DNA from 3 places in the Kitasatospora sp. NPDC101176 genome. Region 3 is predicted to be linked to each of the others. Evidence: riboswitches for the same ligand, from Rfam matches in the RefSeq annotation. Region 3 holds a riboswitch; each other region holds the start of a gene.
What was found. A riboswitch is a leader RNA that binds a small molecule or an ion and turns the genes downstream of it on or off. The one in region 3 is predicted to bind cyclic di-AMP.
Positions count from the first base shown of each region.

Region 1 (9,567 bases), on a different contig from region 3:
GGGTCTCCGTGCTCACCGCTGCTGCTGCGACCGCGGTCGCCCTCTCCGCCCAGGTGGCCGCGCACGCCGCGCCCCAGCCGAACAAGACGGACGTCAAGGCGCAGATCGACCAGCTCCAGCAGGAGCAGGAGCAGGCGGCCGAGAAGTACAACGGCGCCAAGGAGCGGTCCGACCAGCTCCGCAAGCAGGCCGACCAGCTGCAGGACCAGGTGGCCCGCAGCCAGGAGCAGATGACCCAGCTGCAGACGGGCCTGGCCGAGGTGGCGGGCGAGCAGTACCGCACCGGCGGCATCGACCCGTCCGTCCAGCTGATGCTCTCCTCCGACCCGTCCGGGTACCTGGACAAGGCCTCCAGCGTCCAGCAGGCCAGCACCAGCCAGGCCGAGGCGCTCAAGGGGCTGCTGGACCAGCAGCGCCGGCTGGACCAGGAGAAGGCCGAGGCCGCCGCCGTGCTGGCCTCGCTGGACTCCACGACCAAGGACCTGAACCAGGCCAAGTCGGACGTCAACCAGAAGCTCAAGGCCGCCCAGGACCTGCTGAACTCGCTCAGCGCCTCCGAGCGGGCCGCGCTGCGCGCCCAGCAGGCGCAGGACGACCGGGCCTCGCGCGGCGCGGACCGGGTCGACCTCAGCAGCCTGCCGCCCGCGAGCGGGTACGCGGCCGTGGCCGTCGCCAAGGCGATGAGCAAGCAGGGTTCGCCGTACGTCTGGGGCGCCACCGGCTCGACCACCTTCGACTGCTCGGGCCTGATGGTCTGGTCGTACGCCCAGGCCGGCGTCTCGCTGCCGCGCACCTCGCAGGAGCAGGGCAACGTCGGCACCCGGGTGCCCTCGCTGGACCAGGCCCAGCCGGGCGACCTGGTGATCTACGGCAGCGACCGGCACCACGTCGGGATGTACATCGGCAACGGCATGGTGGTGCACGCCCCGCACACCGGTGACGTGGTGAAGGTGATGAAGGCCGACGCGATGCCGATCAACACCATCCGCCGGGTCTGACGGCGGGACAGCCGCCGCGGGGCCGTCGCCGACCCTGTGATCCCCGCCACTCCCGACCGGGGGTGGCGTTCGGATTTCTGCGCGCCCCAGGGGTCCTGAACGGCCTTGCGGTGAAAGCCGATCAGCTTTGCGTGCGGTGGTGATCACCATCGGTCATATTCACAAATGAACTTGGGTCTTCTTCCATCTTTTTTCTGACAAGGATTTGAACGGATCACGGTTCAGTTACTAGGGTCGTGCCTCGAACCACCGCACTGTCGATCGCCCAGCCAGGGTGGCGGCGGTGGTTTCCGTCGAGTTCGCGAAGCAGCGGGGCAGCCCGAAGGGCCGCCCGGCGGGGAGCCCAGTGTTCGGGGGCGCTGTGGAGCGGAGCCGGGGAACCACGTTCCTCCGGGGTGAATCGGCGTCAGGTCGGCCGGTGGAACGGCCGTGAGGCGTCGTAGGGCCCGCTTCCGGCCCGAACCCGTCAGCTCACCCGGTAGGCGGACGTAGGAAGAAGGAGCCCGCCTTCGTGGCGTCCCATCGTCGTCCCAAGCCCGCCGGCCGCGCCCGGGTGTCGATCCTGACCGGTGTCGCCGCCGCGGCGGTCGCGCTGTCCGCGCAGTCCGGCGCCCACGCCGACCCGCAGCCGACCAAGGACCAGGTCAAGGAGCAGGTCGACCAGCTCAACGAGCAGGCCGAGGTCGCCACCGAGAAGCTCAACGCCGCCCAGGAGAAGCAGCAGGAGCTGCAGAAGCAGGTCACCGGCCTGCAGGACCAGGTGGCGCGGCAGCAGGCGCAGGTGACCGACCTGCAGGGCGGCCTGGCCGAGATCGCCGGCGAGCAGTACCGCAACGGCGGCATATCCCAGACCGTCCAGCTGATGTTCTCCGCGAGCCCGGACAACTTCCTCAACCAGGCCGGCACGCTGAACCAGGCCGGTGACACCCAGAAGGGGCAGCTGAAGCAGCTCCAGGACGAGCAGCGCAAGCTCGACCAGGTGCGCACCGAGGCCCAGGGCAAGCTCGCCGAGATGGAGACCACCACTCAGCAGCTGAAGGCCGCCAAGGACGAGGTCCAGGGCAAGCTCAAGGCCGCGCAGGACCTCCTCAACACGCTGACCGAGCAGGAGCGCCAGGCGCTCCGCGCGGCCGAGGAGAAGGCCGCCGCCGAGGCCAAGGCCAAGGCCGACGCCGCCGCGAAGGCCGCCCAGCAGCAGGCCGCGCAGCAGGCCGCCGACCGCTCCTCGCGGGACAGCAACCGCACCGACCTGAGCGCCCCGACCACCTCGGCGCCCGCCCCCAAGCCGGTCGCCGCCGGCAGCTCCCGCGGTGCCGCGGCGCTGTCCATCGCCGCCACCAAGGTCGGCTCGCCGTACGTCTACGGCGCCACCGGCCCCAGCTCGTTCGACTGCTCGGGCCTGATGGTCTGGGCGTTCAACCAGGCCGGCGTGTCGCTCCCGCGGACCTCCCAGGAGCAGGCCGGTGCCGGCACCCGGATCGGCAGCGACCTCTCCCAGGCGCAGCCCGGCGACCTGCTCATCTTCTACAGCGACGCCCACCACGTGGGGATCTACGCCGGCAACGGCCAGGTGCTGCACGCGCCCAAGCCGGGTGCCTCGGTGCGCTACGAGGCGGTCTCCAACATGCCGCTGGCCTCCATCGTGCGGGTCTGATCCCCACTCCGGAGCACCCGGGCCCGGCCCTCCGTCACGGAGGGCCGGGCCTGCGGCTTTTCCACCGGGCACGGATGGGTGTCCGATTGGTGGTCGAATATTCGGGTCCGGAGGGGTTTGGACTCGCTTGCCCGGACTCGCTAACGTCTGCCACCGGACTCCCGCTTCCAGACCGCCCACCGGGTGCGGCGGCGGGGCCGTGCCGCAGGACTGGAGCCGCCGCCGCCATGCCCGTGCACCGCCGTTCCCAACTGCTCGCCCGTGCGCTGGTGCTGACCGCGGCCGCCACCACCGCCCTGGGCGTCACGACCGGCGGCAGTGCCCAGGCCGCCCCCGGGGCCCCCGAGCCGCCCAGCCGCAAGGACGTCAAGGCGCAGGTCGAACAGCTCTACGACGAGGCCGAGCAGGCGTCCGAGCGGTACAACGCCGCCCTGGAGGCCCAGCAGCGCCTCCAGGGCGAGACCACCGTCCTCCAGGGCGAGATCGCCGTCGGCCAGGAACAGCTCAACCAGCTGCGCGGCGACCTGGCGAGCGTGGCCGGCGCCGAGTACCGCGGCGGCGGCCTGGCACAGACCGTCCAGCTGATGCTCTCCACCGACCCCGAGGGCTACCTGACCCGGGCCCGCACCCTGGACCAGGCCGCCGAGCGGCAGCAGGAGACCCTGCACGAGCTGGTCACCCGCCAGCGCCGGCTCGACCAGCGCCGCACCGAGACCTCCGGCAAGCTCGCCGAACTGGAACAGGCCCGCCGCTCGCTCGCCGAGGGCAAGCAGCAGGTCCAGCAGCGGCTCGCCAAGGCGCAGCGGCTGCTCAACAGCCTGGGCGCCGCCGAGCGCGCCCGGCTGGCCGCCCAGGACGCCAGGGACGCCGAGCAGCGGGCCACCCGTGGCACCGACCGGCTGGACCTCGGCAGCGCCCCGCCCGCCTCCGAGCGCGGGGCGGCCGCACTGGCCGCCGCGGTGCGGATGATCGGCTCGCCCTACGTCTACGGCTCCACCGGGCCGCGCGCCTTCGACTGCTCCGGTCTGATGTACTACAGCTGGCGGCAGGCCGGAGTGACCCTGCCGCGCACCTCGCAGGCCCAGGCGTACGCCGGCCAGCGGGTCAGCCTCTCCGAAGCGCGGCCGGGAGACCTGGTGATCTTCTACCGGGACATGCACCACGTCGGGATGTACGCCGGCGGCGGGGTGATCGTGCACGCCCCCTACCCGGGCGCCAAGGTCCGCTACGAGAGCGTCAACGCGATGCCGGTCGCAGGGGTGGTCCGGCTCTGAGCCCGCCGCCGTCCGATCCGGTCGACATACCCCGCCGCGGGCTGTCGCGGCGAGCCGCGCTGCTGCTCGCGGCCGGCGGGCTGGCCCAGCTGTCGCTGCCGCCGGCCGCTCCGGCGCCCCCGGCCCGGCAGGCGGCGGACCGGCGTGCCGAGGTGGCCGCGGTGCTGGCCGAGCGGGCGCGGACGCTGCCGACCCGGTCGGGCCCGGCGGAGGCGGTGGCGGAGTACCGCAACCTGGTCCTCGGTGCCGCCGCCGGCCCGGACGGGCTGACCGCCGCCGCCGACCTGGCGGTCCGGATCACCGGCTACGACGAGTACCCCGTCGTCCACCCGCGCCGGATCACCCTCGTCCGGGACCGGCTCGGGGCCGGAGGCGGTGGCGGAGGCGAGGCCGGGGGCCGGGGCGAGGACGGCTGGCGGGTCGAGCGGGAGGAGGCCGCGAGCGGGCCCCCGGCGCTCTGGGACCTCGGCACCGTGCGGTCCGCGCCGGGCGCGCACTGCCTGGTGCTCGCGCTCGCCGGCGGGCCCGACCCGGCCGAGCTCGTCACCGTGGCCGACCGGGCGGTACCCGCCGTGAGCGAGGTCTGGGGGTCCGCCTGGGCCGGCCGGCTGTTGCTCGAACTGACCACGACGGAGGCCGAGTTCGCCCGGTTGCTGGAGGGCGATCCGGCCGGCTGGGCGGGCATGGCCGCCGTCACGGTGGCCGCCCCCGGCGCGCCCCGGCGCACCCCGGCGGACCGGGTGACCGTCAACCCCGAGGCGTGGGGGCGGCTCAGCGGCTTCGGCCGACAGGTGGTCGTCACCCACGAGGCCACCCACGTCGCCACCCGGGCCGACACCCGGGCCTGGACGCCGCTGTGGCTCTCCGAGGGCGTGGCCGACTGGACCGCCTACCGGGGCTCCGGCCGCAGCCCGCAGCAGATCGCGCCTGAGCTGGCCCGGGACGTCGCCGCGGGCCGGCTGCCCACCGCGCTGCCGGCCGACGGGGCGTTCGCCGCGGGCGCCGACGGCATCGCGCAGGCCTACGAACAGGCCTGGCTGGCCTGCGAGCTGCTGGCGCGCAGGTACGGGGCCGACCGCCTGGTGGCGTTCTACCGGGCGGTCGCCGCCGCCGGGCCGGGGGAGGACCGGGAGCGGTGGCTGGACGGGCTGCTCCGCTCGGAACTGGGCGTGGGCCTGGACGGGTTCACCCGGCTCTGGCTGGACGAGGTGGCCGCGCTGGGGCGCTGAGGCCGGGGCGTCGGGGCGGGGGCGCCGAGCGCCGGGCCGTGCGGGCTGGACGCCGGGCCGGGCCGCGCGGACGCCGCCGTCAGCGCCGCTGCTCGGCGGGTGCCCCGGGCCGGTCGATGCCGTCCAGGAGGTCCTGCTCGTAGGCGATGCCCGGACGCACCGGGTAGACACCGGCCGGCACCGGCTCGGGCGTGGTCAGCACCACCGTGGCGGGCAGCTGGACCGGGCCGCGGGTGGAGCGCCAGAGCCGGACGCAGGACAGCAGGGTGGCGGCCAGCAGCAGCAGGTTGCGCAGGCCGAGCACGGTGACGCCCCAGGGCTCGCTGGACAGGATCCGGCTGAACATCAGCGGGAACTCGGCGAGCGTCAGCGGGCAGGCGATCAGGAGCAGCAGCGCCACCGGCCGCTGGCTGGTGCCGTGCACGGTGAGGCAGACGGCGGCGACGCCGATCAGCCAGACCAGGTACTGCGGGCTGATCACCCGGCTGGTCACGGTGAAGATGAGCAGGGCGCACAGCGCCGCGTCGTACATGGTGGCCGCGTTGCGGCGCTTGGCGGTGAAGCGCCACAGCAGCAGCCAGGCGAAGCCCAGCAGGGTGCCGGCCATCATCACCTTGCTGATCACCGGGACCCACGGCCCGAGCATCTCGGGCGAGCCGTAGTTCATGGTGACCTTGCCGTCCCAGGCGCCCGCCAGCCGGGCGAAGTGCAGCGGCAGCGCGCCGAGCGACTCCACCTCGATGCCGCGCTCCTTCTGGAACGCCAGGAAGCCGAAGGCGCCGTTCATCCCGGCGGCGAGCAGGAAGCCCACCGAGACGGCGGTGGCCGCGGCCAGCGTCCAGGAGCGGCGGGTGCGCCGGCCGGAGGGGGTGCCGATCAGGCCGAGCAGCGGCCAGATCTTCACGATCCCGCCCAGGCCGAGCAGCATCCCGCCGATCGCCGGGCGGCGGACCAGGGCCAGCAGTCCGGCCAGCGCGATCGCGGTGACGATGATGTCCAGGCGGTTGTAGACCATCGGGCCGAGCAGCGGCACGGCCACCACCCAGAGCCAGGCGCCGGTGAGCGCGCGGCCGCGGCGCAGGCCGGTGCGCACCAGCAGGGCCGTGGCGGCGACGTCGGCGATCCCGCAGATCACCCAGAAGGAGACCAGGTAGGACCAGGGCAGCAGACCCGGCAGGAGGATCACCAGGGCGGCGCCGGGCGGGTACTGCCAGGTCACGTCGTCGAACGGGAAGGTGCCGGTCTGCAGCACGCCGTACCAGGCGTGGTAGATCATCCAGACGTCGGCGGTGATGTCCCCGCCGGGCCCCTTCACCACGCCGGTCATCAGCAGCACCAGCACCGTCCGGGTGGCCAGCCAGGTGGCGCCGAGCGCGGCGAGCGCCCCGAGGGGGCGGCCGGGGGCACGGACCGGCTCCTGCCGGACTGCCGGCGTCCGGCCGGGGCCGGCGGCGCCGCTGGGTGTACCGGGCTCGGTGGCCGGGGCCAACTCCACTGCGCTCCCTCGTTCGTCTCGGACGTCCCACCGGAGGCGCCGTGCGACGGACGCCCGGGCGGGCGGTGGCGGCCCGGCGCGTGGTCGGCCGGGCCGCCATCGGCCGCCTAGGTTCTAGGACTGACCCGGGGGTGAAACGGTTGCCGTGCGCGGATCCGTTCCCGGCGGGTCATGGTGTTGACCTATCGTACGGATCACCCAGCGGTACACCGAGCACCCCCCGACCGAGCGAGCCATGGCCTGATGCACAGAACCTTGATCGTCACCAATGACTTCCCGCCCCGCCCCGGCGGCATCCAGGCCTTCGTGCACAACATGGCCGTGCGTCAGCCCGCAGGGAGCGTCGTGGTGTACGCCTCGACCTGGCGGGACGGCAGCGAGGTGGCCCGTTTCGACGCGGAGCAGCCGTTCCCGGTGATCCGCGACCGCACGAAGGTGATGGTTCCCACACCCAGGGTCACCCGGCGGGCGGCCGAGATCCTGCGGGCGGAGAAGTGCGACTCCGTCTGGTTCGGCGCCGCCGCCCCGCTCGGACTGATGGCGCCCGCGCTGCGCCGCGCGGGCGCCGGCCGGCTGCTGGGCATGACGCACGGGCACGAGGCCGCCTGGGCGCAGCTGCCGGCCGCCCGGCAGCTGCTGCGGCGGATCGGTGCGGGCACCGACGTGCTGACCTACCTGGGCGAGTACACCCGCTCCCGGATCGCGGGCGCGGTCGGGCCGCAGGCGGCGGCCCGGATGGTGCAGCTGCCGCCGGGCGTGGACGAGACGACCTTCCACCCGGGTTCGGGGGGCGCCGAGGTGCGCCGCCGGCTCGGGCTGGCGGACCGTCCGGTGGTGGTCTGCGTCTCCCGGCTGGTGCCGCGCAAGGGGCAGGACACCCTGATCGAGGCGATGCCGCAGATCCTGGTGGACGTGCCGGACGCGGTGCTGCTGATCGTCGGCGGCGGCCCGTACCGGGCGGACCTGGAGAGGCTGGCCGACGCCCGGGGCGTGCGCTCCGCGGTGCGCTTCACCGGCTCGGTGCCGTGGTCCGAGCTGCCCGCCCACTACGGCGCCGGGGACGTCTTCGCGATGCCCTGCCGCACCCGGCGCGGGGGGCTGGACGTCGAGGGCCTGGGCATCGTCTACCTGGAGGCCTCGGCGACCGGCCTTCCGGTGGTCGCGGGCGACTCCGGCGGTGCGCCGGACGCGGTGCTGGAGGGCGAGACCGGGTACGTGGTGCCGGGCGGCTCGGCCGACGCGGCCGCCGAGCGGATCGTCCGGCTGCTGCGCGACGAGGAGCTGCGGCGGCGGATGGGCGAGGCCGGACGGCGCTGGGTGGAGCGCTCCTGGCGCTGGGACCTGCTGGCCGGGCGGTTGACCTCGCTGCTGGCGGGCTGACACGCGCGCGGGGGCCCGGCTCGACGAGCCGGGCCCCCGCGCGGTACCGCGTCAGCGCTGGTAGATCGCCTCGATGTCGGCGGCGTGGTCCTTCAGCACGACGTTGCGCTTGAGCTTGAGCGAGGGCGTCAGGTGGCCGCTCTCCTCGGAGAACTCGGTGTCCAGCAGGCGGAACTTCTTGACCGCCTCGGCGTGCGAGACCGCCGCGTTGCCGTCGTCCACGGCGGCCTGCAGGGCGGCCAGCAGGTCCGGGTCCTGGCTGAGCTCGGCGACGGTGGCGGTGGCGGGCTTGCCGTTGAGCTCCTTCCACTTCGGGAAGAAGTCCGGGTCGACGGTGATCAGGCAGGCCACGAAGGGCTTGCGGTCGCCGACCACCATGACCTCGCCGACCAGCGCGTGGGCCCGGATCCGGTCCTCGATCACGGCCGGGGCGACGTTCTTGCCGCCGGCCGTGACGATGATCTCCTTCTTGCGGCCGGTGATGGTGAGGTAGCCCTCGGAGTCCAGCGAGCCGAGGTCCCCGGTGGCGATCCAGCCGTCCTTCAGGGTGTCGGCGGTGGCCTGCGGGTTGTTCCAGTAGCCGGTGAAGACGTGCGGGCCCCGGAAGAAGACCTCGCCGTCCTCGGCGATCCGGACGTCGGCGCCGGGCACCGGCTGGCCGACGGTGCCGATCTTCGGCTTGTCCCACGGGTTGAAGGCGGTGGCGGCGCAGGTCTCGGTCAGGCCGTAGCCCTCCAGGACGGTGAAGCCGATGCCCCGGTAGAAGTGCCCGAGCCGCTCGCCGAGCGGCGCGCCGCCGGAGATGGCGTGGGTGGCCCGGCCGCCGAGCGCGGCGCGCAGCTTGCTGTAGACCAGCTTGTCGAAGACCGCGTGCTTGATCCGCAGGACGAGACCCGCGCCGCCGGCGTCCAGCGCCCGGCTGTAGGCGATCGCGGTCTCGGCGGCCTTGTCGAAGATCTTGCCCTTGCCGTCGGCCTGGGCCTTGGCGCGGGCGGTGTTGTAGACCTTCTCGAAGACTCTCGGCACGCCCAGGATCAGGGTCGGCCGGAAGGCGGCCAGCTCGGCGGTGACGTCCTTGATGTCGGAGACGTGGCCGAGCTTGATCGGCGCCATCGCCGGGGCGATCTCGGCGATCCGGCCGAGCACGTGGGCCAGCGGCAGGAACAGCAGGACGGAGCTCTCGCCGGTGCGGAACAGCGGGGCCAGGCGCTCCACCACGTTGCCGCACTCGGCCATGAAGTTGCGGTGCGTCAGCTGGCAGCCCTTCGGGCGGCCGGTGGTGCCGGACGTGTAGACGATGGTGGCGAGCGAGTCGGCGGTGGCCGTCGAGCGGCGCTCGGTGACGGTCTCGTCGGCGACCTCGCGGCCGGCCTCGGCGAGTGCGGCGACCGCGCCCCGCTCGATCTGCCAGGCGTGCCGCAGCTCCGGCAGCCGGCCGCGGACCTCCTCGACCACCGCGGCGTGCTGGTCGGTCTCGGTGAGGACGGCGACCGCGCCGGAGTCGCCGAGGATCCACTCGACCTGCTCGGCGGAGGAG
Region 1 is NZ_JBIWPA010000002.1:419,453-429,019, forward strand. Features, by position in the region: gene ACIRS1_RS04650 (NlpC/P60 family protein) at 1-998, shown strand, start outside; cyclic di-AMP (ydaO/yuaA leader) riboswitch at 1,346-1,499, shown strand; gene ACIRS1_RS04655 (NlpC/P60 family protein) at 1,510-2,652, shown strand; gene ACIRS1_RS04660 (NlpC/P60 family protein) at 2,880-3,926, shown strand; gene ACIRS1_RS04665 (hypothetical protein) at 4,088-5,155, shown strand; gene ACIRS1_RS04670 (glycosyltransferase 87 family protein) at 5,235-6,650, opposite strand; gene ACIRS1_RS04675 (glycosyltransferase family 4 protein) at 6,894-8,030, shown strand; gene ACIRS1_RS04680 (AMP-dependent synthetase/ligase) at 8,082-9,567, opposite strand, start outside.
Region 1: another riboswitch for cyclic di-AMP. It lies ahead of ACIRS1_RS04655 (NlpC/P60 family protein); the one in region 3 lies ahead of ACIRS1_RS01000 (hypothetical protein).

Region 2 (9,567 bases), on a different contig from region 3:
ACGATCCGTACAGGGCCTGGGTTCCCGCCGATGATTTCGATTTTCAAACCTCAGCCGAGGCCTGGCCTGCGATCCAGCGGTCGTCACGGGGAGCGAGCCTTCAGTCCCACATTTCGGACATGGCGGGCGGGCGACCGCGGCGAAAGGCCGGATCGTCACGTGAAGAAATTCACGAAGTTTTTCGCCCGGGCCCGGGCGCGCCCCGGCCCCGGGCCCCCCGAGGGGGCGCCGGGGCCGGTTCGGTAAGTCCCACCGGGCGTCAGGAGGCCATACTCCAGGCGATGCCGTCCAGGATGTCGTGCTCGCTGACGACCACCTCGGCGGCGCCGGTCCGCTCCATGATCTCCAGCAGTTCGAGCGCGCCGGCCGCGATCACGTCCACCCGGCCCGGGTGCATCGACGGGATGGCGGCGCGCTCGGCGTGGGTGGCGGCCAGCAGCTCCCGGGCGATCCCGGCGACCCGCTCCCGGCTGATCCGCGAGTGGTGGATCCGCGCCGAGTCGTAGGCGGGGAGCTCCTGGGCGATGGCGGACACCGTGGTGACCGTCCCGGCCAGGCCGACCAGGGTGGCCGCCCCGGTCAGCGGCACGACCTCCGCGGCCTTGTCGAGCTCGGCCCGCACGTGCGCCCGGGCGGTCTCGACCTGCTCCGCGGAGGGCAGCTCGGCGCCGCCGAAGTGCCGCTCGGTGAGCCGGACGCACCCGATGTCCACCGAGCGGGCGGCCTGCACGTCCGTGCCGCCCAGGACGAACTCGGTCGAGCCGCCGCCGAGGTCGAACACCAGGTACGGCGCCGGGAACTGCCCGCCGGTCAGCTCCTTGGTGGCGCCGGTGAAGGACAGGTGCGCCTCCTCCTCGCCGCTCACCACCTCGGGCTCCACGCCCAGGGCGTCGCGCACGCCCTTGACGTACTCGTCGCTGTTCTCGGCGTCCCGCGAGGCGCTGGTGGCGACGAAGCGGGTGCGCTCCGGGCCGACGCCGAAGCCGGCGATGACCTCGCGGTACTCGCGGCAGGCCGCGAAGGTGCGGGCCAGCGCGTCCGGGTGCAGCCGGCCGGTCTGGTCCACGCCCTGGCCCAGCCGGTTGACGATCATGCGGCGGTCGAGATCGGTGATCTCCCCGGTCTCCGGGTCCAGGTCGGCGACCAGCAGGCGGATCGAGTTGGTGCCGCAGTCGATCGCGGCCACGCGCGTCATGCTCACTCGGACTCCCCCTCGGCGTCACCGGCGGCGGCCCCGCCGGAGGCCGTCTCCTCCGCGGCGAGCCGCTTCGCGGCGCGCTCGGCGGTGAGCTGCTGCTTGGCCTCGATGACGGCCTGGTGGTCCTGCTCCTTGGCCCGGTTGCGGGCGACCCTCGCGCCCGCGGCCTCGACCTCGGCCGGGGAGACGCAGGGGCCCTTGGCCCACCAGTCCTCCAGCATGCCGATCGCCTCGTCGCCGAGCGGGTTGACGCCCTCGCCGGCCGCCAGCGAGTGGCCGACCAGCACGTGCAGGCACTTCACCCGGTCCGGCATGCCGCCGGCGCTCGGGAAACCTTCCAGCACCTCGATGGCGTCGCGGCGGGCGATGTAGTCCTCGTGCGCCTTCTGGTAGGCGGCGGCCAGCTCCGGGTCCTCGGCGAGCCGGGCGGTCTGGTCCTTCATCACGCCGTCCGCCTCCAGGGTGCCGATCAGCGAGGCGGCCTTGGGGCAGGTCAGGTAGTAGAGCGTCGGGAACGGCGTGCCGTCGGGCAGCCGGGGTGCCGTCTCCACGACGTCCGGGTTGCCGCAGGGGCAGCGGTGCGCGACGCCGCGCAGGCCGCGCGGCACCCGGCCGAGCTGGGCGGCGATGGCCGCGACGTCGGCGTCGGAGACGTTGGGGTGGTTCTCAGTGGTCATGGGGGGAGGTGTCTCCAGCGGGGGACGGTGGGAGCGGACGGGGGGTGGCGGGGGCCAGCGCGGCGGTGTCGGCAGCGTCCACCGAGTCCCAGATGCTGGCGTACCAGGGCTTGGCGGCCTTCACCGGGCCGGTGGCCGAGCCCTCGGAGGGGCCGGGGCCGGCGGCGGACGCGGAGGGCTGGGCGGCGGCCTGGCCGGCCGGGTCCACCGCGATGTACGGGGTCTCCCCCGGCATCGCGTAGTGCAGCCGGGCGCGGGCCTGCGCCCTGACGTACTCCGGGTCCTGCCAGCGGGCCTTGTCCCGGCGCAGCTGCTCGACCTGCTGGCGCGCGTGGTCGGCCTTCGCCCGTTGGGCGGAGATCTCGGCGCGCTGGGAGATGAACTGCCGCGTCGGGTAGGCGAGGATCGCCACCAGCGAGCAGAGCACCAGGACGAGGACGGTCGCCCGGCTCGTGAACCGAGGCCGGGCCGCCAAGCCCGGGATCCTCCAGCCTGCCATCTCCCGTATCCCCTCCTGGTCGCGACGGTGCCCCGCCGTCCACCCTACGGGGTGAACGGCGGGGCACCGGTCAGGCTTGCGCGACCTCGCGGTCTCAGCCCTCGTGCTTGAACCGCGGGAAGGCGCCGCGGCCGGCGTACTCGGCGGCGTCGTCGAGGATCTCCTCGATGCGCAGCAGCTGGTTGTACTTGGCGACGCGCTCGGAGCGGGCCGGGGCACCGGTCTTGATCTGGCCGCAGTTGGTGGCGACGGCCAGGTCGGCGATGGTGACGTCCTCGGTCTCGCCGGAGCGGTGCGACATCATGCAGCGGTAGCCGTTGCGCTGGGCCAGCTCGACGGCGTCCAGGGTCTCGGTCAGCGAACCGATCTGGTTCACCTTCACCAGCAGCGCGTTGGCGGTGCCGGTCTCGATGCCCTTGGCCAGGCGGGCCGGGTTGGTGACGAACAGGTCGTCGCCGACCAGCTGGACCTTGTCGCCCAGCTTGACGGTCATGGCCTTCCAGCCGTCCCAGTCCGACTCGTCCAGCGGGTCCTCGATGGAGACCAGCGGGTAGGCGGCGACCAGCTCGGCGTAGTACTCGATGAGCTCGGCGGCGGAGAGGGCCTTGCCCTCGAACTGGTAGGCGCCGTCCTTGTAGAACTCGGAGGCGGCCACGTCCAGGGCCAGCGCGACGTCCCGGCCGGGCACGTAGCCGGCCTTCTGGATGGCCTCGGTGATGAGGTCCAGGGCCTCGCGGTTGCTGTCCAGGTTCGGCGCGAAGCCGCCCTCGTCGCCGAGGCCGGTGGACAGGCCGCGCTCCTTCAGCACGCCCTTGAGGGTGTGGTAGACCTCGACGCCCCAGCGGACGGCCTCGGAGAAGGACTCCGCGCCGATCGGGGCGATCATGAACTCCTGGATGTCGACGTTGGAGTCCGCGTGCGAGCCGCCGTTGAGGATGTTCATCATCGGCACGGGCAGCACGTGGGCGTTCGGGCCGCCCAGGTAGCGGAACAGCGGCAGGTCGCTGGCCTCGGAGGCGGCGTGCGCCACGGCCAGCGAGACGCCGAGGATCGCGTTGGCGCCGAGCGAGGACTTGTCCGGGGTGGCGTCCAGGTCGAGCATGGCCTGGTCGATCAGGCGCTGCTCGGTGGCGTCGTAGCCGACCAGCTCCGGGCCGATCTGCTCGATGACGGCCAGGACGGCCTTCTCCACGCCCTTGCCGAAGTAGCGGTTCTTGTCGCCGTCGCGAAGCTCCAGGGCCTCGAAGGCTCCGGTGGAGGCACCCGACGGGACAGCGGCACGGCCGGTGCTGCCGTCGTCGAGGCCCACCTCGACCTCGACCGTGGGGTTGCCACGCGAGTCGAGGATCTCACGGGCTACGACGACATCGATGGACGGCACGAGGCATCTCCTTGCGGAAGCAGGGTCCGGCTGACGTTGGTGCTGCCGGCGGGACGATTGCGGAGTCGTTACGACCAGAGCCTAACCGCCCGGACCCCCGGGGCCACGCTGGCCTCGGTCCCGTCTCAGCGTGTGGCCGCACTACCCACCGGTAGTTCACCCGCCCGCCCGGGCGAACCGGCCCGAATCCGGGCGGAGGGGGACGGATCCCGCCCCCTCCGCCCGGCGGGCGGGAGCGGCTCAGCCGAGGTGCAGGACCTGGCCGGGCATGATCAGGTTCGGGTCGCCGCCGACGGTGCCGCGGTTGCCGTCGTAGACCGACCGCCAGCCGCCGGTGACGCCCTGGGCGGCGGCGATGGTCGACAGCGTGTCGCCGGACCGGACGGTGTAGTCGTGGCCGCCCTGCGCGGCGGCCGGGGCGGTGCGCACGGCCGGAGCGGGCTGGGCGGCCTGCGGCGCGTAGTGCTGCTGGGCGGCGGCCTGCGGCGCGAACTGCTGGTAGACGCTCTGGTGGCTGGTCCAGTACCAGGTGCCGTTGTTCTGGTACCAGAACACCTTCGCGTCGGCGTCCCAGCCGGCCTTGCCCGAGAAGCCCGGGGCCTGCGGCTGCGCCTGCTGCGGCGCGGGCTGCTGGGCGGCCGGCTTCGGGGCGGCCGGCTGGGCGGGCTTGGCGGCGGGCTGCGCCGGCTTGGCCGCGGGCTGGGCCGGCTTGGCGGCGGGCTTCGCGGCGGCGGGCTTGTCGTCCGAGGAGGTGTCGACGCTCGCCGGCGCGCCGCCCTTGCTCAGGCCGGCCTTCTGCGAGCAGACCGGCCAGGCGCCCGGCCCCTGCGAGGCGAGGACCTTCTCGGCGACGGCGATCTGCTGGCCCTTGCTGGCCTGGTTGGCCTGCGGCGCGTACGCGGTGCCGCCGTACGCCTTCCAGGTGCCGGAGGTGAACTGCAGGCCCCCGTAGAAGCCGTTGCCGGTGTTGATGCTCCAGTTGCCACCGCTCTCGCACTGGGCGACGGAGTCCCAGGCGGAGGCCGGGGCGGCGGAGGCGCCGGTGGCGGTGAGGATCGGCATCGCGAGTCCGACGCCGGCCACACCGGCGACGGCGATGGCCTTCTCGGCCTGGGTACGACGACGGTGGCGGCCAGTTCCAACGAACAGCATGAAGGTCCCTCTCCGCACGCCTGCGAGGTGAGCTGTCGGGTTCGGACCGGGAGGTGGCCCGGCCGCCGTCAGCGGAAACGATTCCGCTCGGGCGGCTTCACCCCAAGCCGTGGGGAAACGGCAACAAACCTGGTTCCCCCGCCCCTGCCCAGGGTTCTGGTCGGTTTCCCGTGACGCGGCGGGCAGGATTCGGCGTCCCGCGCACGAGGTCCGCAGCTGCGAACTCCAGGGAGAGTAGACAGATCCTCAGACCAATCACAAGCTCATATCACCGATATCACACAGAAATCACGACCCGCGCTCGATCGCCCACCAACCGTGCGGCTATGTCCGGATTGATGGAGGTTCAGCCACCGCTCCAACGGCCGCCGGCGACACCCAGTCAGCGTGTCGGAGGGTCCGAAGGTTCCCGGGGGACGGCCGGCGGCGCGTGCGGGGAACGGCTCTCCGGGCTGAATTCCACCGGGAGTTCCCGCAGTCCCCGCATGATCAGGCCACCGCGCCAGCGCAGATTCTCCGGCCTTTCCGCCAACTGCAGATCCGGCAGCCGGGAAAGCAGCGTGGCCAGCGCGCTCCGGCCCTCCAACCGGGCCAGCGGGGCCCCGATGCAGTAGTGGATCCCATGGCCGAAACCCAGGTGCGGGTTGTCCGTTCGCGCCAGGTCCAGGGTGTTCTCGTCCGAGAACCTGGCCGGATCCCGGTCCGCCGCGGCCAGCACCACCAGCACCGGGTCCCCCACCGGGATGTCCACCCCGCCGATCGACACCGGCCGGGTCGCGAACCGCCACGTCGCCAGCTCCACCGGCCCGTCGTAGCGCAGCAGTTCCTCGATCCCGGTCTCCAGCAGCGCGCTCTCGCCGCGCGCCACCGACTCCTGCAGCAGCCTGCGCTGCTCCGGGTTGCGCAGCAGCGCGTACGTCCCGTTGCCGATCAGGTTGACGGTCGTCTCGAAGCCCGCGAACAGCAGGATGAAGGCCATCGCGGCGGCCTCGTTCTCGGTCAGGTGCTCCCCGTGGTCGCTCGCCCGGATCAGGCCCGAGATCAGGTCGTCCCCCAGGTCCGCCCGCTTGCGGTGGATCAGCTCCAGCAGGTACGCCCGCATCCGCTTCACCGCCCGGCCCACGCCGCCGCGCTGGCCGCCGCCGTGCCGGATCATCATCCCCGCCCAGTCGCGGAAGTCGTCCTGGTCCTCGGCCGGCACGCCCAGCATGTCGCAGATCGCGTAGATGGGGAGCGGGAACGCGAACTCGTGGATCAGGTCCGCCGACCCGCGCTGCGCGAAGCCGTCGATCAGGCGGTCCGTGAGCTGCTGCACCCGCGGCTCGAACTCCGCGACCCGGCGCGGCGTGAACGCCTTCGACACCAGGCGGCGCAGCCGGGTGTGGTCCGGCGGGTCGATGTTCAGCAGGTGCGTCATCAGGTCCGCCTGGCGCTCCCCCGGGATGCCGACCCGGCCCGTGCGGTGGGCCTGCTCGCTGTGGTGCGCCGGGTTCTTCGACAGCCGGCCGTCCGCGAGCGCCTGCCGCGCGTCCGCGTACCGGGTCACCAGCCAGGCCTCCACCCCGCTGGGCAGCGTCGTGCGGTGCACCGGGGCGTGCTCGCGAAGCCAGGCGTAGGCGGGGTACGGATCTGCGGCGAACTCCCAGGTGAAGAGCTGCGGGGCGGTGGGGGCGGGCTGCGCTGACATGGACCGACCGTATCCGGTGCACCGGGGCCCGCCGCCCCGCGGACGCGGGTTCCGCGACGGACCCTTGGACAGGTCTTAACCGTAGGGCGGGCGTGAGCCTGGTCACCTGAGGGGTAATCCCTGTTGCGGAGGGTCAGGTCGTGCCTACGATCCTCCGCAGAAATCGTGGGCGCCGGTGCGGTGTCGCCCACAGGGAGGAGCAGACCATGCGGGTGAGCGGGGCAGTCGTCGTCATCGCGGTACTCGACGGCGGGTCGGGAGCCGACCTCGCCCGCCGGTTCACCGCGGCCGGCGCCGCCGGTGTGCTGATCGCCGACCAGCACGTCGGCGTGGCCGAGGACCTCGCCACCGAGCTCGACCGGCCGGGCTGCCCGGTCGTCGGCGTCGGCGGGGACATCCGCCGCCCCAGCGACGTCGCCGCCCTCGTCGACACCGCCGAGAAGCACCTGGGCCCGATCGACCTGTTCTGCGTGGCCGGCCCCGGCGGCGAGCGGATCGTCTCCCTCGCCGACCTGCCCGACCACCTCGACCTGGAACGCCTCGCCGAGCTGCTCGCGCTCGTCGGCGAGGCGATCGGCGAGGTCGTCCCGCCGCAGCGGGGGCCGGTCGGGAGCACCGCCGCCGCGGCCTGAGCCGGCCCCTCCGCCCGGCGGCCGGCCGGCTACTCGGCGGCCGGTTCGAGGCCCTCGGCCGCGCGCACCGCGTCCCGGTACCCGCGCGCGGCCGACCGCAGCGCCGCGTCCACGTCCACCCCGGCGTCGTACGCCCGCTGCACGACCGCCACCAGCAGCCGGCCCGCCGACTCCGCCGTCAGCCCCCCGGGCAGCTCGTACGGCTCGTCCGGCACGCCCGCGAAACCGGCCTTGCGCACCCGCGACACCAGCTTCGCCGCGTACGCCAGCGACGGCAGCCCGGCCGGCACGCCGTCCAGCACCGACTCCCGGTCCGACTTCTCGGCCGCCTTCAGCTGCTCCCAGTTGGCCTCCACCTCGGCGGCGCCCTCCGCGGTGACGTCACCGAAGACGTGCGGGTGCCGGTAGACCAGCTTGTCGACGAGGTCGCCGGCCACGTCGTCGATCGAGAACGCCTCCGACGGGTGCTCCTCGGCGATCCTGGAGTGGAAGAAGACCTGGAGCAGCACGTCCCCCAGCTCCTCGCGGAGCGTCTCCCGGTCCCCCTCCTCGATCGCCTCGACGAGCTCGTACGCCTCCTCGACCAGGTACTTCACCAGGCTCTCGTGCGTCTGCTCGGCGTCCCACGGGCAGCCGCCCGGCGACCGCAGCCGGTCCATCACCGAGACCAGGTCCAGCAGGCGCGCCCCCGGGAGGTCGTAGGAGCCCGGCAGCACCTCGATCTCCGGCACCTCGCCCGCGTGCTCCACGGCCAGCCGGGCCAGGGCGTCCGTGAGCCCCGGATCCCCGTCCGGACTCCCCAGCCACACCGTCGCCCCGGTCTCCGCGGGCGCGGTCAGCAGCCGGGCCAGGGCCGGCGCCGACCCCGGCGCCACCACCTCCACCACGACCCCGGCCTGCCGCACCGCCGCCACCTGCGGGTGCGCCTCGTCCGCCACCAGCACCCGGCCGGCCGACCGCAGGGCCTCCCACGCCGGCCACGCCAGCAACCCGGGGGCCACCCGGTGGGTGGTGGTCAGCAGGATCAACTTCGCGCCCGGAACATTCGTCGTCACACCCCCGAACCTACCCGTCCGCGCCCCCGCCCCGGGCCGGAGAAGGGCAACTGCGCCCGGCTCCCGGCCGGCCGCCGCGGACACGCGACGGCGGTCCCGGGCCGGGCCCGGGACCGCCGTCGCCCGCCGCCGGGCACTACTTCCTCGAACCCGCCAGGTCGTCGAACATCGCCGACAGGAACTCGCCGCACCAGCCCAGCAGCTCCCGGCCGACCAGCGGCTTGCCGCCGATCCGCCCGGTGCTCGGCCGCGGCACCAGCAGCTGCTGGGCGGCCGCCTTGACCTGGCTGCGCGGGTAGAGCCGGTTCAGCCGCAGCTGCTGGGACTCCCGCAGCTCCACCGGCCCGAACCGGACGTTGGCACCCTGCAGGGTGATGTCCGCGATGCCGCACCGCCGGGCGTACAGCCGCAGCGCCGCGACCATCAGCAGGTTCTCCACGGGATCGGGCAGCTTGCCGTAGCGGTCGGTCAGTTCGTCCCGGACGTGCTGGATGTCCTCCTCGGAGTTGACCGCGGCGATCGAGCGGTACGCCTGCAGCCGCAGCCGCTCGCCGGGCGCGTAGTCGTGCGGCACGTGCGCGTCGACCGGCAGCTCGATCTTCACCTCCAGCGGCTCCTCCTCCGGCTCGCCGCCGTTCGCCAGCGACTCGCGGAACTCGGCCACCGCCTCGCCGACCATCCGCATGTAGAGGTCGAAGCCGACGCCCGCGATGTGCCCGGACTGCTCGCCGCCGAGCAGGTTGCCGGCGCCGCGGATCTCCAGGTCCTTCATCGCGACGTACATGCCGGCGCCCATCTCGGTGTGCTGGGCGATGGTGGCCAGCCGCTCGTGCGCCGTCTCGGTGAGCGGCTTCTCCGGCGGGTACAGCATGTAGGCGTAGCCGCGCTCGCGGCCGCGGCCGACCCGGCCGCGCAGCTGGTGCAGCTGGGAGAGGCCGAAGGTGTCGCCGCGCTCGACGATCAGGGTGTTGGCGTTGGAGATGTCGATGCCGGACTCCACGATCGTGGTCGACACCAGGACGTCGAACTCCTTCTCCCAGAAGTCGACGACGACCTTCTCCAGCTGGGTCTCCCCCATCTGCCCGTGCGCGGTGGCGATCCGCGCCTCGGGCACCAGGTCCTTGAGCCGGGCGGCCGCCTTGTCGATCGACTCCACCCGGTTGTGGATGTAGAAGACCTGGCCCTCGCGCAGGAGTTCGCGCCGGATCGCGGCCGAGATCTGCTTCTCGTCGTACGGGCCGACGAAGGTCAGCACCGGGTGCCGCTCCTCCGGCGGGGTGGTGATG
Region 2 is NZ_JBIWPA010000017.1:167,854-177,420, reverse strand. Features, by position in the region: gene ACIRS1_RS23240 (exopolyphosphatase) at 260-1,195, opposite strand; partial or broken gene ACIRS1_RS23235 (DUF501 domain-containing protein) at 1,366-1,893, opposite strand; gene ACIRS1_RS23230 (septum formation initiator family protein) at 1,865-2,350, opposite strand; gene eno (phosphopyruvate hydratase) at 2,469-3,755, opposite strand; gene ACIRS1_RS23220 (transglycosylase family protein) at 3,996-4,907, opposite strand; cyclic di-AMP (ydaO/yuaA leader) riboswitch at 4,909-5,079, opposite strand; gene ACIRS1_RS23215 (cytochrome P450) at 5,290-6,594, opposite strand; gene ACIRS1_RS23210 (SDR family NAD(P)-dependent oxidoreductase) at 6,807-7,226, shown strand; gene ACIRS1_RS23205 (MazG family protein) at 7,256-8,281, opposite strand; gene mfd (transcription-repair coupling factor) at 8,418-9,567, opposite strand, start outside.
Region 2: another riboswitch for cyclic di-AMP. It lies ahead of ACIRS1_RS23220 (transglycosylase family protein); the one in region 3 lies ahead of ACIRS1_RS01000 (hypothetical protein).

Region 3 (9,567 bases):
CCTCGCGGTCCTTGTCCGCCTTGACCTTCTCCAGGGCGGCGGCGTTGACCTCGGGGTCCTTGCGGCTGGGGATGAACGCGGCCATGCCGCCGATCGCGTGGGCGCCGCGGCGGTGGCAGGTCTGCACCAGCAGCCGGGTGTAGGCGGCCATGAACGGCGAGGCCATGGTGACGGTGTTGCGGTCCGGCAGGATGTAGTGCTCGCCGGCGTCGCGGAAGTTCTTGACGATCGAGAACAGGTAGTCCCAGCGTCCGGCGTTGAGGCCGGCGGCGTGGTCGCGCAGTTCGTGGAGGATCTCGTCCATCTCGAACGCGGCGGTGATGGTCTCGATCAGGACGGTGGCCCGGATGGTGCCGTGCGGGATGCCGAGCCGCTCCTGGGCGTGGGTGAAGACGTCGTTCCAGAGCCGGGCCTCGAGGTGGCTCTCGGTCTTCGGCAGGTAGAAGTACGGGCCGGAGTTCGGGTCCTCGGCGCCCTTGGCGATCAGCCGCGCGGCGTTGTGGAAGAAGTACAGGCCGAAGTCGAGGAAGGCGCCGGCGACCGGGGTGCCGTCGACGAGCAGGTGCGTCTCGTCGAGGTGCCAGCCGCGCGGGCGGACCACGACGGTGGCGAGTTCGGCGGCCGGCTTGAGCGCGTAGGACTTGCCGGCCGGGGTGGTGAAGTCGATCCGGCCCTCGAAGGCGTCGATCAGGTTGATCTGGCCGCTGACCACGTTCTCCCAGGTCGGGGAGGTGGCGTCCTCGAAGTCGGCGAGCCAGATCCGCGCCCCGGAGTTGAGGGCGTTGATGACCATCTTGCGGTCGGTGGGGCCGGTGATCTCGACCCGGCGGTCCTGGAGGGCGCGGGGCGCCTCGGCGACCTTCCAGTCGCCGGCCCGGACGTCGGCGGTCTCGGGGAGGAAGTCCAGCGTGCCGGCCTGCGCGATCTCCGCCCGGCGGGTCTTTCGTCGGGCCAGGAGTTCCTGTCGGCGCGCCTCGAACGTGCGGTGGAGGCCCACGACGAAGGCGACGGCCTCCGGGGTGAGCACCTCCTCCGCCCGGTGGACGCGCGGACCGGCGACAGTGACGACCGGAGCGGCGGGAGAGGCGCCGACGGGTCCCTGATCTGTAGCCATGGGCAGGACACTCCTAAGCGGTTGAGCCTGGCGAAGGGAGCTCCGGTGGGAACTTCCTTGATCGGAACCCACCTGTCGGCGGGTTCGATTCTGTAAGGTGGAGACTAGTTTCCGCGATACAGAATTTCAACGGTTTGTTGATGTGATCGCCGGGACTCTACTCCTCCCCGACAGCGAAGGGAACGCCGGTGGTTGCGACCCCCGACACAGCATCGACGACGGGCACCGACCGCGCGAGCGGCGGCGTGCAGTCCGTCGAGCGCGCCTTCCAGCTCCTGGAGGCGCTGGCCGACTCCGGTGGTGTCGCCACGCTCAGCGAGCTCTCCACCAGCTCCGGCCTGCCGATGCCGACCATCCACCGCCTGGTTCGTACCCTCGTCCAGCAGGGCTATGTGCGCCAGGACACCGCGCGCCGCTACACCCTCGGCCCCCGGCTGATCCGCCTCGGCGAGACGGCCGGCCGCCTGCTCGGCAGCTGGGCCCGCCCCTACCTGGCCGAACTCATGGAGGCCACCGGCGAGACCGCCAACCTGGCGGTGCTGGAGGGCGGCGAGGTGGTCTACGTCGGGCAGGTGCAGTCGCGGCGCTCGATGCGGATGTTCACCGAGGTCGGCCGGCGGGTGCAGCCGCACTGCACCGGCGTCGGCAAGGCGTTGCTCGCCCAGCTGCCCGAGGAGGAGGCGCGCGCGGTCCTCGGCCCCAACCCGCTGCCCGCGCACACCGAGTACACCGTCACCGACCCGCAGGAGCTGCTGGAGCAGCTCGCCGAGGCGCGCGAGCGCGGCTACGTGGTCGACGACCAGGAGCAGGAGATCGGCGTGCGCTGCATCGCGCTCGCCGTACCGGGCGCGCCCACGCCCACCGCGCTCTCCGTCTCCGGCCCCGAGGCCCGGATCCGCGCGCTGGAGGAGCAGGCCGGCGCCTCCGCGCTCGTCCCGGTGATGCACCACATCGCGGCCCGGCTGGGGCAGGTCCTGGCTCCCTGAACGGGCTCAGCCCCTCTCCCGGTGCGCCGGAGGTCCGACGGGCCGACTTCCGGTGCACCGGTGCGCCCGTCCAGGCGAACGGCTGGCGGGTTGTCCGGGCCCCCGGCGGCCGCCCCGCCACCCTGGGTGCGGGCGCGGCGCGCGACGGCGCGGGCCGCCGGAGCGCAAGGGCACGGGTGAGTCGCGATGGAACGCAGGAGTACGGGGCGTCGGGGATCCGGTGGGGTCGGGCTGGTCGCCGTGGTGGCGGCGGGTTGCGCGGTGGCGGTGTTGGCCGCCGGGCCGTCCTGGGCGCTGCGCCGCCCCGAGCCGCGGCCGGTGGTGGACGTCGGCGCGACCCTGGTCAAACCCTCGAACTCCGACCTGGAGGTGGTCCGGATCGACCCGGACCCCGCTCCGCCCGGCGGCAGCACGACGATCCACGCCTTCGTCGGGAACGGCGGCCCCGACACCACCGCCTCGCCGTTCACCGTCGTGGTCACCCTGCCGGAGGGGGTCACCCCCGAGGAGCCGTTCTTCCCCGAGGACTGCGAGGTGTTCCAGAACGGCCACCGGGTGCGCTGTGTCTTCCCGGCGGGGCTGAAGTCGGGGCGCAGCGCGACCGCGCTCGTCCCGGTCCGGCTCTCCCCCGACCTCCCGCTCGGCCCGCTCCAGGGCGGCTGGGTCGCGGTGCGCAGCGCGGACGACAAGGACGAGACCAACAACCGGAAGCCGTTCGAGATCAGGGTGGTCGAGACGACCAACGACTGAGCCGGTACGCCCGAGCGCCCGGGGCCGAGTGGTCGGCCCCGGGCGCTCGGGCGTCAGCAGCCGGGAACGGGCTGCCGGCGGTGATCACGTGAGCCGTCGGGCCCGAGCGGCTGGACCCGACGGCTCACGCGTCAGCGGTAGACCCGGACGTAGTCAGCGGCCATGCTGAGCGGCGTGGTCCCCTGCGGCGCCGGGTGGTACTGCCCCGCGCAGACCGAGAGGTTGAGGATCAGGTACGCCGACCAGTTGGCGCCGACGCCCTTGCCGTCCGAGAAGACCTTGACGCCGTTGACGTACCAGTCGACCGAGTTGGCGCCGTAGTAGGTGCCGATCGTCACCCACTGGTCCTTCGCGACGGCACTGGCGTCGGTGTAGTACTTGGCGTTGCCGGGGTTGACGTGGTTGGTCAGCTCCAGCAGGTTCGGGTTGTCGGGGTGGTACTCGAAGGAGTCGATCTCCCCGTTGCCGTTCTTCCAGGTCCACAGGGCCGGCCAGGCGCCGGAACCGGACGGCAGCTTGACCCGGGTCTCGGCGTAGTCGCCGGTCTTGACCTGGAAGCCCTCGCTGGAGCCCTCGGTGGTCAGGAAGCCCGCGTTCCAGGCCTGCTTGCCGTTCTCCAGGGTGGTGCCGCTCGGCGCGGCGGTGAAGGTGGCGACCCCGTTGGCGACGCTGACGTTGTTCTTGTTCAGCAGGTCGAGCTTGTTGTCGTCCGGGTTGTGGTTCCCGTACCTGTAGGCGGTGCTCTTGTCACCGACCCAGCGCGAGCCCCAGGTGATCGAGCTGTTGAACTCGTCGGACCAGGTCAGCGCCTTGCCCGCGACCGGGGAGGCCGGTGTGCCCGCCGAGGGGCTCGCCGTGGCACCGGGGGTGCCGGTGGGGGACGGCGTCGGGGTGGCGGTGGGGGTCGCGGTGGGAGCCGGGGTCGGGGTCGCCGTGCCGGAGACCACCAGCTGCTGCGAGGGCAGGTTGTGCCAGGCGCCGCCGAGGTCCTGCCAGAAGCCGAACTGGCTGTACGTCCCGGCCGGCAGCGCGCGGGCACCGCTGGTGAAGGACAGCCCGCTCGGGCAGATCTGCACGTTGGAGAGGTTGCCGGGGAAGTCCAGGTTGGTGCCGCGCGCGTCGCGCACGCCCACACCCACCGTCTTCGCGGTGACGCAGGCCGAGGAGTGGACGGTCAGCGAGGCGGTGGCGGCCTTGTTGGCGACCATCGTCGCGGGGGCCAGCCGGTCCTGGGTGACGGTCGGGGTGGTGGCGGCGTGGGCGGCGACGGTCGCCGGGAGGCCCAGCAGACCGGCACCGCTGACGGCGACCGCCCCGGTGGCGGCGAGGGCGGCGAGGCGGCCCCGGTGGGCCGGGCGGGCGTGGCGCGGCGTGCGGCGCCGGAGGGCAGGCTGGTGCATGGGGTGTCCTCTGCGACGCCTGCGAGGTGAGCTGTCGGGTTCGGGCTGCAGTTGCCCGGCCGCCGGTGGGAGCGGCTTCACCCCTAGCCGCGACCCGCACGCGGGAGAGCGTGCGGGCCGGGCGCTGACCTTGGTTCCCCCGCTCCCGTCCACTGTGGTCCTCGGTTGCCCGCCGGCGGGTGGACGGGACTCGGCGTCCCGGCGGCGGGGTCCGCGTGGCGGACGGCCGTTGCAGGCTAGGCAGACCGTCCGTGAACGGACAACTCTGCCGGGCGGGTTGTCGTGCAGCTCACAGTGGTGTCGATCAACGACGCTGCGTGGCGGTCGAGTTGATCATCCCCTCGGCCGAGCCGGGCGTCCACCCGGCTCCCGGCCTCCGCAGCCGGCACCCGGCGGCCGGAGGACGGCTCGCCGGTGCCCCCGAGGGACGTCCGGCGGGCACCCGCCCGGTGCGCCCTCCGGCGCGGCCGACTCCCCCGGCCGCGCCCGGCACAACTGCACCCGCCGGGCTCGCCCGGTCGGATAAATTGGAGGTCCGACATCTTCCGCAGTGCACAAGACCACACGGACCACCGTGCGCACCCCACCGGGAACGAGGTACCGCCCCACCATGACCGCGCCCCTGCCCGCCTTCGCCGGCCGCACCTACCTCTTCCGGGCCGACAACGGCGCGGCCTTCCGCAACGCCTACTCGGCCGACGGCACGCGGCTGCGCTGGGAGGGCCTCGGCGAGTCCGCGGGCCAGTGGGAGGACGTGCGGCTGCACGTCGCCGAGGTGGCGCCGGAGATCTACTTCGTCAGCTGGACGGAGCAGAGCGGGATCACCGTCAGCCACGTGATGGACCTCGGCAGGCTGACGGTCCGCGCCTTCTGGACCTTCGAGGGCGAGGGCGGCCGGGTGGGCGAGCTGCACACCGGGACCCTGGAGCGGGTGGCCTGACCGATCGGTCCGGTCGGTCCGGCCGGGGCCGCTGCGGTCAGGGGCCGGTCGGGCCGGGGCTCAGACGGTCTGGTTGGGCACCTTGAGGTGCTGGGACAGCCACTCGAGCGAGGAGGGCAGCAGCGCGCTCCACGTCTCGAAGTTGTGGCCGCCGTTCTCCAGCATGCTGTAGGACACCTTCATCGGGTCCTTCACCGCGTCGACGAAGGCCTCGGTCTCGCGCCGGTAGTCGCCGTCGCCCTTCTTGGTGCCGGCGAGAAGCACGGACACCTTAGGCTGCGGCAGGTTCTTCAGCCGCCACAACAGGTTCGCCTCGTTGCGGCGCTGGCTGCTGCCGCCGAACAGGTCCCCCGTGGTCGGGTCGTCCGCCGCGTCGTAGTAGGCGGAGAGCGCGACGGCCGTCGGGAAGACGTCGGGGTGGCGCATGGCCAGCTTGAGCGCGCAGTAGCCACCGGTGGAGTTGCCCATGAAGGCCCAGGCCTGCGGGTCCGCGGAGACCCGGTAGCTCGCCTGGATCGCCGAGGGGACGTCCTTGGTGAAGTACGTGTCGGACTGCGCGCCGCCCGGGATGTCCTCGCACTCGGTGTCCTGCGGCAGGGCGGGCGAGGGACGCACCAGGACCATGACGGTCGGCTGCATCCGGCCCTCCTGGAGCAGCTTGAGCGCCGCGCCGGGGTAGTTGAAGCGTGTGATCAGGTTCTCGGCGATCCCGGGGAACCCGGTGCTCACGATCACCGCCGGGAACTGCTTCTGCGCGTACTCCGGCTGGAAGTACTGCGGCGGCAGGTAGACGTAGCCCTCGGTGGAGAGGCGGCTGACCGCGCCGTCGATCCGCACCTTGCGGATCTCCCCCGACTGGGCGGGCTCGCGGCCCATCGCGCCACCGCCCTTGACGGAGGCGTGGCCGATCGTCTCCACGAGCAGGCGCCCGGAGGCGTCCGCCTTGTTGTGGATGACCACCGGCCCGGTGTCGCCGGTGCCCAGAAGGTCGTCCCAACTGCTGTAGAAAGCGAAGTAGTTGTTGGCCACCAGGCCGAGCGCAGCGAGCACCGCGAGCTGGGTCGCGAGCAGTGCGCCGATCCTCCCCAGGACCGCCTGCCAGGTCGCTCTCGCGAGTCTGGGCCAGAGCCAGACCGTGCCGGCCATCATCACGACGGCGATCAATACGGTCAGCGCCAACACCTTGTGGCTCGTCAGACCCATGTCCTGCTTGCTCCCACGCCTCGAACTCCAGTCCCCTCCGCTGGGGACATCCGAGGAGGTCACCCCGGTTCCCCCCGCCGGGGCGCGAGGATCAACCCTAGCGTCCGGCTGGGAGAAGGCTGACGACGGCTGGGAGGTCACCGGGAGTCTGCTGGTCGTTTCCGGGTAACGGATGACAGGTGACAGAGTTTGAAATCTGTTATCTGTCGTCTGAAATCTGTCAGCTGTCAGCTGTTGTCACCGCGCGGGCGGACCGGGCCCGCGGGATGGCGGACGACGGCCGCGGCCCGGCACCGACCGTCGCCGCCCTACCGACACACCGGCGACGCACCCCCTACCCTGAGCGTGCATCAGGTCGAGACGGACCGACACGGAAGGCGACCCATGGGCGGCTGGACGGACGACATCCGGGCACGGGTGCGGGAGCCCCGGATCTGGTACGTGGCGACCACCGGGGCGAACGGGGCCCCGCACGTCACGCCGATGTGGGTGGACCTGGCGGGCGACCGGGTGTTCTTCAACACCACCGTCGGGCGGGTCAAGGAGCGCAACCTCCGCCACGACCCCCGGCTCTGCCTCTCCCATGCCGATCCGGACGACCCGTACGACCGCGTCCAGATCCACGGCCGGGCCGTGGAGTTCGTGACCGGCGAGGAGGCGGACCGCCAGCTGGACCGCCTGGCCCGGAAGTACCTCGGCTCGGACCGCTACGAGTGGGGCGTGCCGGGCGAACGGCGCGTCACCGTGTTCGTCGAGCCCACCCGGATCCGCCGGGTCGTGGGGGTCGAACCACTGCCGGCCGCCGCCCGCCGGAGCGACTGACACGCCGGAGCGGGCCGGCGGGGGGTTCGGGGGCGTAGCGGCACCGGGGCGGGGCCACGCCCCCGGGGGCTTCAGGACACCCGCTCCCAGAGCCGCAACCCGGCCGTGAGCTCCCGCATGCAGCGCGCGCCGAGGTCCTGCGGGGAGTCCGGGCCGGTGGCGGGCGCGTCGGAGGAGGCCCACTGCTCCAGGGCCACCCGGATCGCCGCGGTCGCGGCGGCGGCGGCCAGCCGGATCTCCAGCGGATCGGTGCCCGCCGGGCAGCGCTCGGCGAGGACGGCGCGCAGCCGCGCCTCGGAGTCGGCGTGGACGCGCTGCCAGGTGCCGTCCAGCCGCGGGTCGCGCAGCAGGCTGCGGGTCCACCGCATCATCTCGGCGCCCGCCTCGTCGACCGGCGTCAGCGACGCCGCCGCCGCACTCTCCAGCGCCCCGCGCAGCGGCAGTCCGGCCGGGCTCTCGGCGAGCCGGTCGACCCACTGCCGTCCGCCCGCCGCGAGCAGCGGGGCCACGGCGTCCTCCTTGACCGAGAAGTACCGGTAGAAGGTGCGCAGCGAGATCCCCGCGGCGAGGGCGATCTCCTCGGCGGTGGTGGCCTCCGCCCCCTTGTCGGCGAAGAGCGCGGCGGCGGTGCGGGCGATGTCGAGCCGGGTGGCGTCACGGCGGCGCTGGGTGAGGGTCGGGCGTCCGGTCACGAGGGTCAGCCTACGCGGGACTGCGCCAGCTCGGCACGCCCTGGCAACATGGCTCGACAAGCCTTATTGGCACGTTATGTCACCTAGGCGTACCGTGTCTCTTGAGGTCGAGAGACCACGAACGAACGGAGTACCACCATGGAGCGCTTCAGCGGACGGAACGTCCTGATCACCGGCGGCGGCTCTGGCATCGGTCAGGCGACCGTGCACCGGATCCTCGCCGAGGGCGGACAGGTAGTCGCCGTCGACGTCAACGAGGACGGCCTGAAGAGGACCCTGGACCGCGCCACCACCGACGGAGTCGCGGACCGGCTGACCATCCAGGTCCTGGACATCTCGGACGAGCCGGCCGTCGTCACCGGCGTGGCCGCGGCGGTCGCCGGCCTCGGCGGGCTGGACGTCCTGGTGAACGCGGCGGGCATCCTCCGCTCCTCGCACACCCACGAGACCACCCTGGACTTCTGGAACCGGCTCCTCGCGGTCAACCTCACCGGCACCTTCCTGATGACCCGCGAGGCGCTCCCCGCCCTGCTCGCGGGCGGCAAGGGCGTGGTGGTCAACTTCAGCTCCACCTCGGCGAGCTTCGCCCACCCCTACATGGCCGCGTACGCCGCCACCAAGGGCGGCATCCAGTCCTTCACGCACGCCATCGCCGCCGAGTACGCCAAGCAGGGGCTGCGGGCGGTCTGCGTCGCACCGGGCAGCATCGACAGCGGCATGACCAACGACCCCGGCCTGCCCTCCGACGCCGACTTCAGCCTGCTGGCCAAGCTCTCCCCCGCCCTCGGGCGGGGCTTCGCCGGCCCGGAGACGGTGGCCGGGGTGATCGCGATGCTGGCCTCCGAGGACGGCGCCTTCGTCACCGGCACCGAGCTCCGCATCGACGGTGGCACGCACATGTGACGCGCCGGGCCGCCGGTTCCCCGCGGCGCGGGACGGACGCGCCGGGCCCGCGCCGCTCCCCCGGGGGCGGCACGGGCCCGGCGGCGCGTGGTGGCGGGGGCGGCTGGCGAGGGCGGCTGGCGGGGGCGCGTGGGGTCGCCGGGGTGGTTCGGCGGTCAGGTCATGGGCTTGGCCATGACGATCTCGCGCACGCCCGTGACCGCGTCGGCGCCGGCGGCCGGGGCCGTGTGGGCGTCGGTGTCCGCGGCCGGGGCCGTGCCGGCGTCCGCGGCAGCGTCCGTACCGGGGCACACGGTGAAGCCGTGCCGGCGGTACAGAGCGAGCGCGGGCTCGTTCCCGGCCAGCACGGCGAGGCGCAGCACGGTGCCCCCGGACGCCCGGGCCCAGCGCTCGACCTCCGCGATGAGCAGGTCGGCGACGCCCCGTCCGCGCGCCTGCGGCCCGACCCACACCGAGCGCAGCTCCCTTACGCCGTCCGCCCCCGGGACACCGTCCGCCAGGCCGATCGGGGTGCCGTTCGGGCCGCCAGGGCGCTCCGGGCCGTCGGCGCCACCACCGGTCAGCAGGGCCGCCACGTGGTGCGCTCCCAGCAGGTGCAGCCGGGCCCGCCACCGCTTCTCGCCGCCGTGCCGCCAGTCCGTGAGGCGGGGCCGGAAGGCGTGCGGCGCGTCGGTGAGGGCGGCGAGGCGGAGGTCCCGCCACAGCGGCCAGTCGTCGGTCGTGAGGATCCGCAGGGTCACCATGGCGGTCACGGTAG
Region 3 is NZ_JBIWPA010000001.1:243,244-252,810, forward strand. Features, by position in the region: gene aceB (malate synthase A) at 1-1,114, opposite strand, end outside; gene ACIRS1_RS00990 (IclR family transcriptional regulator) at 1,303-2,100, shown strand; gene ACIRS1_RS00995 (hypothetical protein) at 2,287-2,850, shown strand; gene ACIRS1_RS01000 (hypothetical protein) at 2,982-4,250, opposite strand; cyclic di-AMP (ydaO/yuaA leader) riboswitch at 4,259-4,417, opposite strand; gene ACIRS1_RS01005 (MoaF-related domain-containing protein) at 4,861-5,190, shown strand; gene ACIRS1_RS01010 (alpha/beta hydrolase-fold protein) at 5,251-6,393, opposite strand; gene ACIRS1_RS01015 (PPOX class F420-dependent oxidoreductase) at 6,778-7,215, shown strand; gene ACIRS1_RS01020 (TetR/AcrR family transcriptional regulator) at 7,287-7,907, opposite strand; gene ACIRS1_RS01025 (SDR family NAD(P)-dependent oxidoreductase) at 8,046-8,810, shown strand; gene ACIRS1_RS01030 (GNAT family N-acetyltransferase) at 8,966-9,553, opposite strand.